DNA from 3 places in the Halomonas sp. hl-4 genome. Region 1 is predicted to be linked to each of the others. Evidence: predicted binding sites of a transcription regulator. Region 1 holds the regulator's gene; each other region holds the start of a gene.
The links. Region 1 encodes PhoB, which activates phosphate uptake and scavenging genes when phosphate is short. Its sites were predicted from a motif close to TGTCATANNNNTGTCANA; they were not measured.

Region 1 (3,281 bases):
GCGCTGGGCCTAGCGGCACGGCGCTATGCCTGGCTGCGCGAGGTGGCCCTATGCATAGATGATACCCCCTGGGTGGTTGCGCGCTCGGTTGCCCCTCTTGAGACGCTCAGAGGCCAGTGCCTGGAAAACCTGGGGGAGCGGTCGCTGGGTAGTTGGCTATTTAGCCAGCCTGACCTGGTACGCGGCCCGCTATATGCCACGCGTCATGCACCTGGGTTTGTTTATCCCTGTGACAAACGCGTTAGCAGCCAGTGGGGGCGACGCTCGGTTTTCCAACACGCGGGGCTATCGCTGCTGGTTCAAGAATACTTTTTATCGACCATGGCGGATGATCTTGCGCTGCCTTCGCGCTAGGCTAACGCTGCGTCTCTTGGATGGGTGAGGTAAGCATGGATCGTTCTCTACTGCGGCCAACGGGAATGGGTCGCCTGATGGATTTTATACGGCTGATGCGGCTGGATCGGCCGATCGGCACCTGGCTGCTGATGTGGCCCACGCTATGGGCCTTGTGGATGGCCGCTGAAGGTGTACCAGGGCGCGACGTGCTATTGATCTTTATCGCCGGGGTCTACGTGATGCGCGCAGCGGGGTGTGTGGTCAACGATTATGCTGACCGCCACGTTGATGGCTATGTGAAGCGTACCCAACATCGTCCGTTAGCCACCGGGCGGATCAGTGAAACCGAAGCCCAGTTGCTGTTTATCGGGCTGGTGGCTGCGGCGTTTATGCTGGTGCTGTTAACTAATTGGTTTACCGTTTTGCTGTCGGTGGGCGGCGTATTACTGGCGTTCATCTACCCGTTTATGAAGCGCTACACGCATTTCCCTCAGGTGGTACTCGGCGCGGCTTTTTCCTGGGCGATTCCGATGGCCTTCGGGGCGGTCTTGGGCGATGTGCCGGTGGAGGCGTGGTTACTGTTTTTTGCCAATCTGCTGTGGACCGTCGCCTACGATACCCAGTACGCCATGGTCGATCGCGACGACGATATCAAGATCGGCATCAAATCCACGGCCGTGCTGCTGGGCAACGCCGACCGGCTGGTAATTGGTCTGCTTCAGCTTGCCACGCTGGCACTTTTGGCTTGGGTGGGCGCGCGCGTCGGTTTGGGCGGTTTTTTCTGGCTTGGTCTGGCGGGTATGGCGGCGACGTTCATCCACCAGCAGCGTTTGATCCGTCAGCGTGAGCGGGACCCGTGTTTCCAGGCATTTTTGAATAATCATTGGTCAGGTCTACTGGTGTTTGCCGGGATTGCGCTGAGTTGGTGGCCGATTGCTGGCTAATCCCTGGTAATGTCATAGAATTGTCATCAAGTCATGGTGTGATCGTCATTGACATGTCACTGGATTACTTTCTATCGAACACCGTGAGGCTCTGGAATGACCGCCAAGACCGTACTGATCGTCGATGATGAGGCACCCATTCGCGAAATGATCGCGGTGGCGCTGGAAATGGCTGACTATCGTGTTCTTGAAGCGGACAACGCCCAGGATGCCCACGCCATGGTAGTTGACCACCAGCCCGACCTGCTATTGCTTGACTGGATGATGCCCGGCACGAGTGGCATCGAACTGGCCCGGCGTCTCAAGCGAGAGGAGGCGACCGCCGAATTGCCAATTATTATGCTCACCGCCAAAGGCGAAGAGGATAATAAAATTCAGGGCCTGGAAGCGGGGGCCGACGACTACATCACCAAGCCGTTTTCGCCTCGCGAACTGGTGGCGCGTTTAAAAGCCGTGCTGCGTCGCGCTACGCCTCGCGGCGTAGAAGATCCTATCGAAATTAACGGATTACTGCTTGATCCGGTAGGCCACCGGGTAAGCGCCTACGGTAAAGCGCTGGATATGGGGCCCACCGAGTATCGATTGTTACAATTCTTTATGACCCATCAGGAAAGGGCCTATACGCGTAGCCAGCTGCTCGATCAGGTGTGGGGAGGCAATGTCTACGTGGAAGAGCGCACGGTAGATGTTCATATACGTCGGTTACGTAAAGCCCTGGGCGATGCGCACCAGAACTTAATCCAAACGGTACGCGGTACTGGCTACCGCTTTTCCGCGCGAGTTTAACCTTGCGTTTGTGGAGCCGTGAATTGTGGCGCTTGGTGGGATGGGCGGCACTCGGCACGTGCTTGGGCTGGCTAGTCGGTATGCCTGGGCTAGGGTTAGCCGCTGGCTTCGCCGTGTGTTTGGTCTATCACTTGCGGCAATTACGCGCCGCATATCGCTGGCTGACGCAACAGCCGCAGGATGAGCCACCCGCCGCACGCGGCCTTTGGGGCGAGCTATTTGACCGCCTATACCGCTATCAGAAAAGCCAACGGATTACCCAAAGTCGTCTGCGTACGACGCTTGCCCGCATTCAAGAGTCCTCTGAGGCCATGCGTGACAGTGTGGTGATGCTCGACCGTCACGGCGACCTGGAATGGTGGAATAGCGCTGCCAGCGATATGCTAGGGCTGCAAACGGCCCACGATCGCGGCCAGCATATTACCAATCTGCTGCGCGACCCGCGTTTCATCAGCTACTTTAATGCGCGTGACTACGGTGAGCCGCTGACACTCACATCGCCAATAGACGAACGGCGCATTCTGCAGTACCAGATTACCCTTTATGGTGACGATGAGCGTTTAGTTATGGCGCGCGATATCACCCGGTTGCATCGACTAGAGCAGATGCGGCGAGACTTTGTGGCCAATGTTTCCCACGAGCTACGTACGCCGTTAACCGTGCTGTCGGGGTATCTTGAAACCTATGGTGAACTGGCTGATCAGCTCCCCCCTCGCCTGGGGCGGGGAATTGAGCAGATGGAGGCCCAAACACAGCGCATGCAGAATTTGGTAAATGACTTACTGCTGCTGTCTCGCTTAGAAATTGATCAAGGCGGTCAAGATCATCAGCATCTTGATGTGACCGCCTTGTTAAACAGTGTAGGAGCTGATGCTCTGGCGCTTTCTGATCATCAGCATACGCTTAGGGTCGACAGCGATTACCCCGCACAGCTAGTGGGTAGCGAGCAGGAAATGCGTAGCGCCGTGTCTAACCTTGCCTTTAATGCGGTGCGTTATACCCCTCCAGGCAGCACGATCACACTGCGCTGGACAGCGTTTGGCCAAGGCGCGTGTATCGAAGTGTGCGACGACGGTGAGGGGATCGACCCCGTGCATATTCCGCGTTTGACCGAGCGGTTTTATCGCGTTGATAAGGGCCGCAGTACCGCGACCGGGGGCACCGGGCTTGGACTTGCCATTGTAAAACACGTCTTGTTGCGCCACGACGCTCAGT
Region 2 (3,281 bases), 860 kb from region 1:
CCATCAGCCGTAGAATGCGGAAAATCCGCAGCACCCGCAGGATCCGCACAATCACCAAGGCGTGGGCACCGGGTATCAGTAACACCAGCCAGGTGGGCAGGATGGCGATCAAGTCGACAATGCCGTAGAAGCTTTTCAGATAGAGCGTAGGGCGCTCCAAGCAGTACATACGCAGCAACAACTCGACGCTGAACAGCAGGGTAAATATCCACTCCAGCACATAGAAAAGCGTGCCGTAGCGCTCGGCATAGGCCTCAACACTGCTCAGCAAAATTACTAACACGCTGAGCAAGATCGCCAAAATCAAGCCGATGTCGAACGCTTTGGCCCCCGGCGTATCAGACTCGAAAATGATATGGAAAAGCTTCGTGCGCAATCCTTCTGCGCCCGGATGTAAGGGAAAGTTCATCAATACCGTCCTGAAAGAGCCGTAAAAGCAGCAGGTTTAGCGTAGCGCGGTTTGATACGCCAAGCGATGGGCAAAGGCCAATGCCGCTTGGCCATAGGCAACGTTGGGCTGATTAGAGATTTCCAAGGCATGGTGCATCGTCTCGATATCATCATGCGCCTCATCGGTGAGTGACGGCTCGGCCGAAAGCGTGGCGAGCGCTGTTTGAGCGATGGCCAGGTGCTCGGCGCTGTGGCTGTCGTGGTAGGCGTCCAGCGCCAGCGTAGCGCGATACATCCACTGCGCGGGCGTTGTGGCTTCGGGCAGTGGCCAGTGTTGAGCGGCTAAAGCATTGCCCCGGGCCGCCTTGCTGCTGTCGGAGGGACGCAGCGGTACATGCTCAGCCAGCGCCAGGGCGAGGGACCAAAGTGCCTCAGGCTCCCCTTTTTTAAGCTCCAGTTCGGCTTCACAAATAGTGGCCTGATACCCGCCGCTATGAATCTCCCCCTGGTCCAAGGCCAGCTCGATGTGGCTTTCCTGCCACACTACTTGCCAGCTTTGGCGTACAAAGTCGGTATTTAAGCGGGGGGCAAGTGCAGAAATCACTTGGCTCGCCTCGCCCTGAAAAGGGGGCAGCTCGGCTAATCCTTGGGTATCCAACGCAAGCGAAGCCACAGGCCACTCCCACTCCTGGCGCTGAGAAAATCCGCCGCCCCCGTGACCCGCCGTTTTAACCGTTTGCAGCACCTGATCATCCACCTGACGCAGCCGCACGGCGATGTGCGCCTGGGCCAATGCGCCCTGGGGCGTATCGAAATAGGTATTGATGAGCGTTTGCCGCTGAGGCGTCAACCCCTCTAAAAGGGGGTGCTGGCAAAGTGCCGCTGGGCCATCAGGGGCGAGGGCAAGCTTCAGTTCGATCTCGGTTGGCGCTGAGGGTTTCATAACAATTGCCACCTCTATACTATGACATTTAGATTAAATTTTAATGACATTGTGAACTTTTCATGACGGCGGCAGACGCACTCACTATACTGTGGCCGCCATTTCCTGGCTTCCCGAAAACAGGCGTAAAGGCTTTATGGTTACTTCTAACCCTTTCTCCGCGATGTTTGGCCGCTCGCCATTCCAGCCGCTACTCGCGCATATCGTCAAGGCGAACGAATGTGCTGACCAACTCCTGCCTTTCTTCGAAGCAACGCTGGCAGGCGATTGGGAGAGCGCTGGGCAGCTGCGCGAAAACGTCACTCGCTTAGAGCACGATGCAGACGTACTCAAAACCGAACTGCGTTTAAACCTTCCCAACACCATGTTCTTGCCCGTCTCGCGTTCTGATCTGCTCGACCTGATCAGCGTACAGGACAAAATCGCCAATAAAGCACGCGACATTACCGGCATTATGCTGGGACGTAAAATGACCGTGCCCACCGAATTGGCGGATCCCATGCGTGACTACATCCGCACTAGTGTGGCGTGCGTGGCGCAAGCCCGCCAGGCGCTGGAAGAACTCAAGGACCTGTTGGAGTCGGGCTTTGGACGCAACGTCTCGGATGTGATGCAGAACATGATTCGTGAACTGCATACCCTTGAGCACCAGGCGGATGGCCAGCAGGTCGCGATTCGCCGCCAGCTATTTAGCCTGGAAAGTGAGTTGCCACCGGTTGATGTGGTCTTCCTTTACAAGATTATCGACTGGGTCGGCGAGCTATCTGACCGCGCTGAGCGCGTAGGCAGCCGCCTTCAGATCATGACCGCCAATTAATTTGTGCGCCCAAATTAATACCTGATCCCCAAACAAGGGAAGCGTTATGCAGATCATTGCTCAGTATGGTGATATTTTTATCATCCTGGCCTGTCTTTTCGGCTTTTTTATGGCCTGGGGCGTGGGTGCCAACGACGTCGCCAACGCCATGGGTACCTCGGTTGGCTCGAAGGCCATCACCATTAAACAGGCGATTATGATCGCCGTGGTATTTGAGTTCCTAGGGGCTTGGCTTGCCGGTGGTGAGGTGACCAACACCATCCGCAAAGGCATTATCGACCCCGAACTGCTTCAAGAAGATCCTCAACTTCTGGTTTACGGTATGCTGGCGTCGCTATTGGCGGCGGCGACCTGGCTATTAATTGCCTCCATGAAAGGCTGGCCGGTATCGACCACCCACTCGATTGTGGGCGCGATTGTCGGTTTTGCGGTAGCCGGGCTGGGCGCAGCGACGGTGGATTGGGGCAGCGTGGGCACCATTGCCGCCAGTTGGGTGGTCTCGCCATTGTTGGCAGGCACGGTGGGCTTTGTACTGTTTAAGTCGGTACACCACTTGGTATTTGAAGCCTCTGACCCGCTAGCTGCCGCCAAGCGTTATTTGCCCGGCTATGTGTTCCTGGTGGGTTTTGTGGTAGCCATGGTTACCATGACCAAGGGCTTAAAGCACGTGGGGCTGGATATTACCTTTTCACAAAGCCTGGTGCTGTCGATCATTCTTGGTTTGATTATCACTGGCATTGGCGTGTTGATGGAGCGCCGCGTACAGTACGTGCAAAGCAGCGACGACCACTTTGGCTACGCTAATGTGGAGCGCGCCTTTGGCGTGTTGATGATTTTCACGGCCTGCGCCATGGCGTTTGCCCACGGTTCTAATGACGTGGCTAATGCGGTTGGCCCGCTAGCGGCGGTCATCAGCGTGGTACAAACCGGTGGCGAAATTGAAGGCTCGGCGCTGGTGCCCTGGTGGGTGCTGGTGCTCGGCGGTGGCGGCATCGTAGTGGGCCTGATCACCTACGGGCATAAAGTGATTGCCACCGTGGGCACGGGAATCACCGAGCTGACCCCCAGTCGTGGCTTTGCAGCAACGCTTGCCGCTGCCACCACCGTGGTGCTGGCTTCTGGCACAGGCTT
Region 3 (3,281 bases), 910 kb from region 1:
CCAGCATATAGGCAGGCGTGGTAACCACGCGATGCTCCAGGTCCACGACGATATCCTCGACGCTACAGCTGCGGTGCAGGCCTCCCATGGCGCTGATCGCCCCAGACATGCTGGGATCATTACCCACCGTCACCGCTATACCATCGCCTAGCAAGCGCGTCGCCAACACCGGCGCAATGCAGATCAAGCCAATCGGCTTGGCATCTTCGCGAAAGCCCGATAGGACCTCCTTGAATGACTCCAGCACCTGCATGCTGTCTCCCGCCGTGGCGAAATCCGACAGATTCTTGGCGACACCAAAACCACCCGGCACAATCACCGCGTCAAACTCATCGGCCGCCAGGTCAGTCAGCGGACTTATTTCACCTCGGGCCAGACGAGCCGATTCCACCAGCACGTTACGCCGTTCGTCCGCGTCGGCCTCCTGGGTGAGGTGATTTACCACATGGTGTTGCTCGATATCCGGAGCAAAACAACGATATCCTATTCCCAACTGGTCCAAGCGCAGCAATGTCAGGGTCGTTTCGTAAATTTCTGACCCGTCGAATACACCACAGCCAGCGAGAATCACTGCCACCTGTTTGGTCATGCTTATCTCCTTATGCAGGGCCTGCTCGTTCAGCAGCGTTTGCGCCACTTTAGTCAGTCTTGAGGCGCGCCACAAGACGGCTTTCGGTGCAGGTCAAGGCTGATATACTCAGCCAAGGCCAACAGACACCCTCATTTGCGAGTTTTTGTGGAGAATACCGTTGAGTACACCAACACCTCGTCACTTCCCCGCGACTCGTCTGCGACGCATGCGCCGCGACGACTTCTCCCGCCGCTTGATGCGCGAATCAACGCTGACGCCTGGTGATCTTATTCTGCCGGTGTTCGTGCTGGAAGGCAGCCAGCAGCGCGAGGCCATCGCTTCCATGCCAGGGGTAGAGCGCTTGTCGATTGACCTGTTGATCGAGCAAGCCCGCGATGCCTATGCATTGGGCATTCCCGCCATCGCGCTGTTCCCGGTCGTCGGCGGTGAACAGAAAAGCGAACTCGCCGAAGAGGCCTACAACGCCAACGGCCTCGTTCAGCGCAGCGTACGCGCACTTAAAGAGGCACTACCTGAGCTGGGCATTATCACCGATGTTGCTCTGGACCCATATACCATTCACGGGCAGGACGGCATCATCGATGAACATGGGTACGTAATCAATGATCGCACCGTCGACACCCTGCTAAAACAGGCGCTTTCTCACGCCGAGGCCGGTGCTGATGTGGTCGCTCCCTCGGACATGATGGACGGGCGTATTGGTGCAATTCGCCAGGTGCTAGAGCAAGAGCATCTTCATAACGTGCGTATCATGGCGTACAGCGCCAAATATGCGTCGCACTATTATGGCCCCTTCCGCGACGCCGTGGGCTCTTCTGCCAACCTGGGCAAAGCTGACAAGCGCACCTATCAGATGGACCCGGCCAACAGTGACGAAGCGCTTCATGAGGTGGCCATGGACATTTCCGAAGGGGCCGATATGGTGATGGTCAAACCAGGGATGCCCTACCTGGATGTTGTGCGGCGGGTCAAAAGCGAATTACGCGTTCCTACCTACGCATACCAAGTAAGCGGTGAATACGCCATGCATCGCGCCGCTTTCGACAACGGCTGGCTTGATGCCGACACGGTCATTTTGGAGTCCCTGATGTGCTTCAAGCGCGCCGGTGCAGACGGCATCCTAAGCTACTTTGCCCTGGACGCTGCGCGACTGCTGACGGCCAAGCGTTGACGCTATGTGTCTGAGGCAAGCTAACAGTAGATGACAATGCCGTGACACGTCTTTGTCATCTTCCTCCGCCATACTGCGTTAACAGGCGCGTATCAGGCAATGATATGCTCAGAGATGACTAACGCCGGAGGCAGTCACCATGGACGATCAGGTCACTGATAATTCGCCCTACCCACTCCATGATCATGGCGGCGGTGATAATGAGTCCTCCCCGCTGCGCGTCAATCGCACGCCCACGGGTGTGCAGGCGCGCGACGCACTGCCAGAAACCGACCTGGACGATCCGCAACTCTATTTCAACCGTGAGCTATCGCACCTGCAGTTCAATATTCGCGTATTGGAACAGGCGCTTGATGACGCGCACCCACTGCTCAACCGGCTGATGTTCTTACTGATTTTCTCATCCAACATGGATGAGTTCTTCGAAATTCGTGTCGCCGGGCTTAAGCACCAAATCGCCCTGGGCGACGATACGACGGGCGCTGATGGGCGGCTTCCCAAGGCGGTGCTTGCCGAAATTTCCGACATCGCCCACGCGCAAATCGTCCGGCAGTATGAAATCCTCAACGATACCTTGCTGCCCGCCCTGGAAGCCCAAGGTCTGCGGTTTCGCCGCCGCGATCAGTGGACCAAGGCGCAAAAGGACTGGGTCCAGGAACTGTTCAACAACGACATCATGCCGGTGATCAGCCCTATCGGGCTGGACCCTTCGCATCCCTTCCCGCGCCTGGTCAACAAAAGCCTCAACTTCATCGTCGAGCTTGAAGGCAAGGATGCCTTCGGCCGTGCCGGGGGCATGGCGATTCTGCCCGCCCCCCGTTCGCTGCCGCGCCTGATGGCCCTGCCCAAGCACCTGTGCAGCGAAGGCTTCACTGAGTACGTATTCCTCTCCTCGATGATTCACGCCCATGCCGAGGAGCTGTTCCCGGGCATGAAGGTGCGCGGCTGCTACCAGTTCCGCCTGACGCGCAATGCCGACATGAGCGTCGATCCGGAAGAGGTCTCCGACCTGGCCTCGGCGCTGCGTGGCGAACTGTTGGCTCGGCGCTACGGCAGTGGCGTGCGGCTGGAAGTCGCCGATAACTGCCCGGACGACCTGACCAACTTCCTGCTGCGCCAGTTTAGCCTCGAGAACGGCGACCTGTACCGCGTGCAAGGCCCGGTCAACCTGACCCGGATGATGTCGGTGCTGGGCGATGTCGACCGCCCCGAGCTGCTCTACAGGCCCTACTCGCCCGGCGTGCCCAAGGCGCTGAAAGGCGGCAGTCTGTTTGACGCCATCGCCAAACAGGACCTGCTGCTGCATCATCCTTTTCAGTCGTTTTCACCCATCGAGGACCTGCTAAGCGAGGCCGCGCGCGACCCTGACGTTCTGGCCATCAAACAGACACTCTACCGCACCGGCGCCGACTCACCCATCGTCAGTGCGCTGGTCGATGCCGCTAGCCAGGGCAAGGAAGTCACCGTGGTCATCGAGCTGCGCGCACGCTTTGATGAAGCCGACAACCTCCAACTGGC

Region 2: the regulator PhoB is predicted to act here: its motif matches at 1,365-1,382, upstream of CPH17_RS08250 (CYTH domain-containing protein).
Region 3: the regulator PhoB is predicted to act here: its motif matches at 1,793-1,810, upstream of ppk1 (polyphosphate kinase 1).

The regions. Positions count from the first base shown of each region.
Region 1 covers NZ_LT907845.1:2,578,361-2,581,641, reverse strand. The annotation lists gene CPH17_RS12215 (chorismate--pyruvate lyase family protein) at 1-354, shown strand, start outside; gene ubiA (4-hydroxybenzoate octaprenyltransferase) at 390-1,280, shown strand; gene phoB (phosphate regulon transcriptional regulator PhoB) at 1,377-2,066, shown strand; gene phoR (phosphate regulon sensor histidine kinase PhoR) at 2,069-3,281, shown strand, end outside.
Region 2 covers NZ_LT907845.1:1,715,725-1,719,005, reverse strand. The annotation lists gene CPH17_RS08255 (ion transporter) at 1-409, opposite strand, end outside; gene CPH17_RS08250 (CYTH domain-containing protein) at 446-1,333, opposite strand; gene CPH17_RS08245 (TIGR00153 family protein) at 1,470-2,150, shown strand; gene CPH17_RS08240 (inorganic phosphate transporter) at 2,197-3,281, shown strand, end outside.
Region 3 covers NZ_LT907845.1:3,491,163-3,494,443, reverse strand. The annotation lists gene elbB (isoprenoid biosynthesis glyoxalase ElbB) at 1-589, opposite strand, end outside; gene hemB (porphobilinogen synthase) at 750-1,763, shown strand; gene ppk1 (polyphosphate kinase 1) at 1,903-3,281, shown strand, end outside.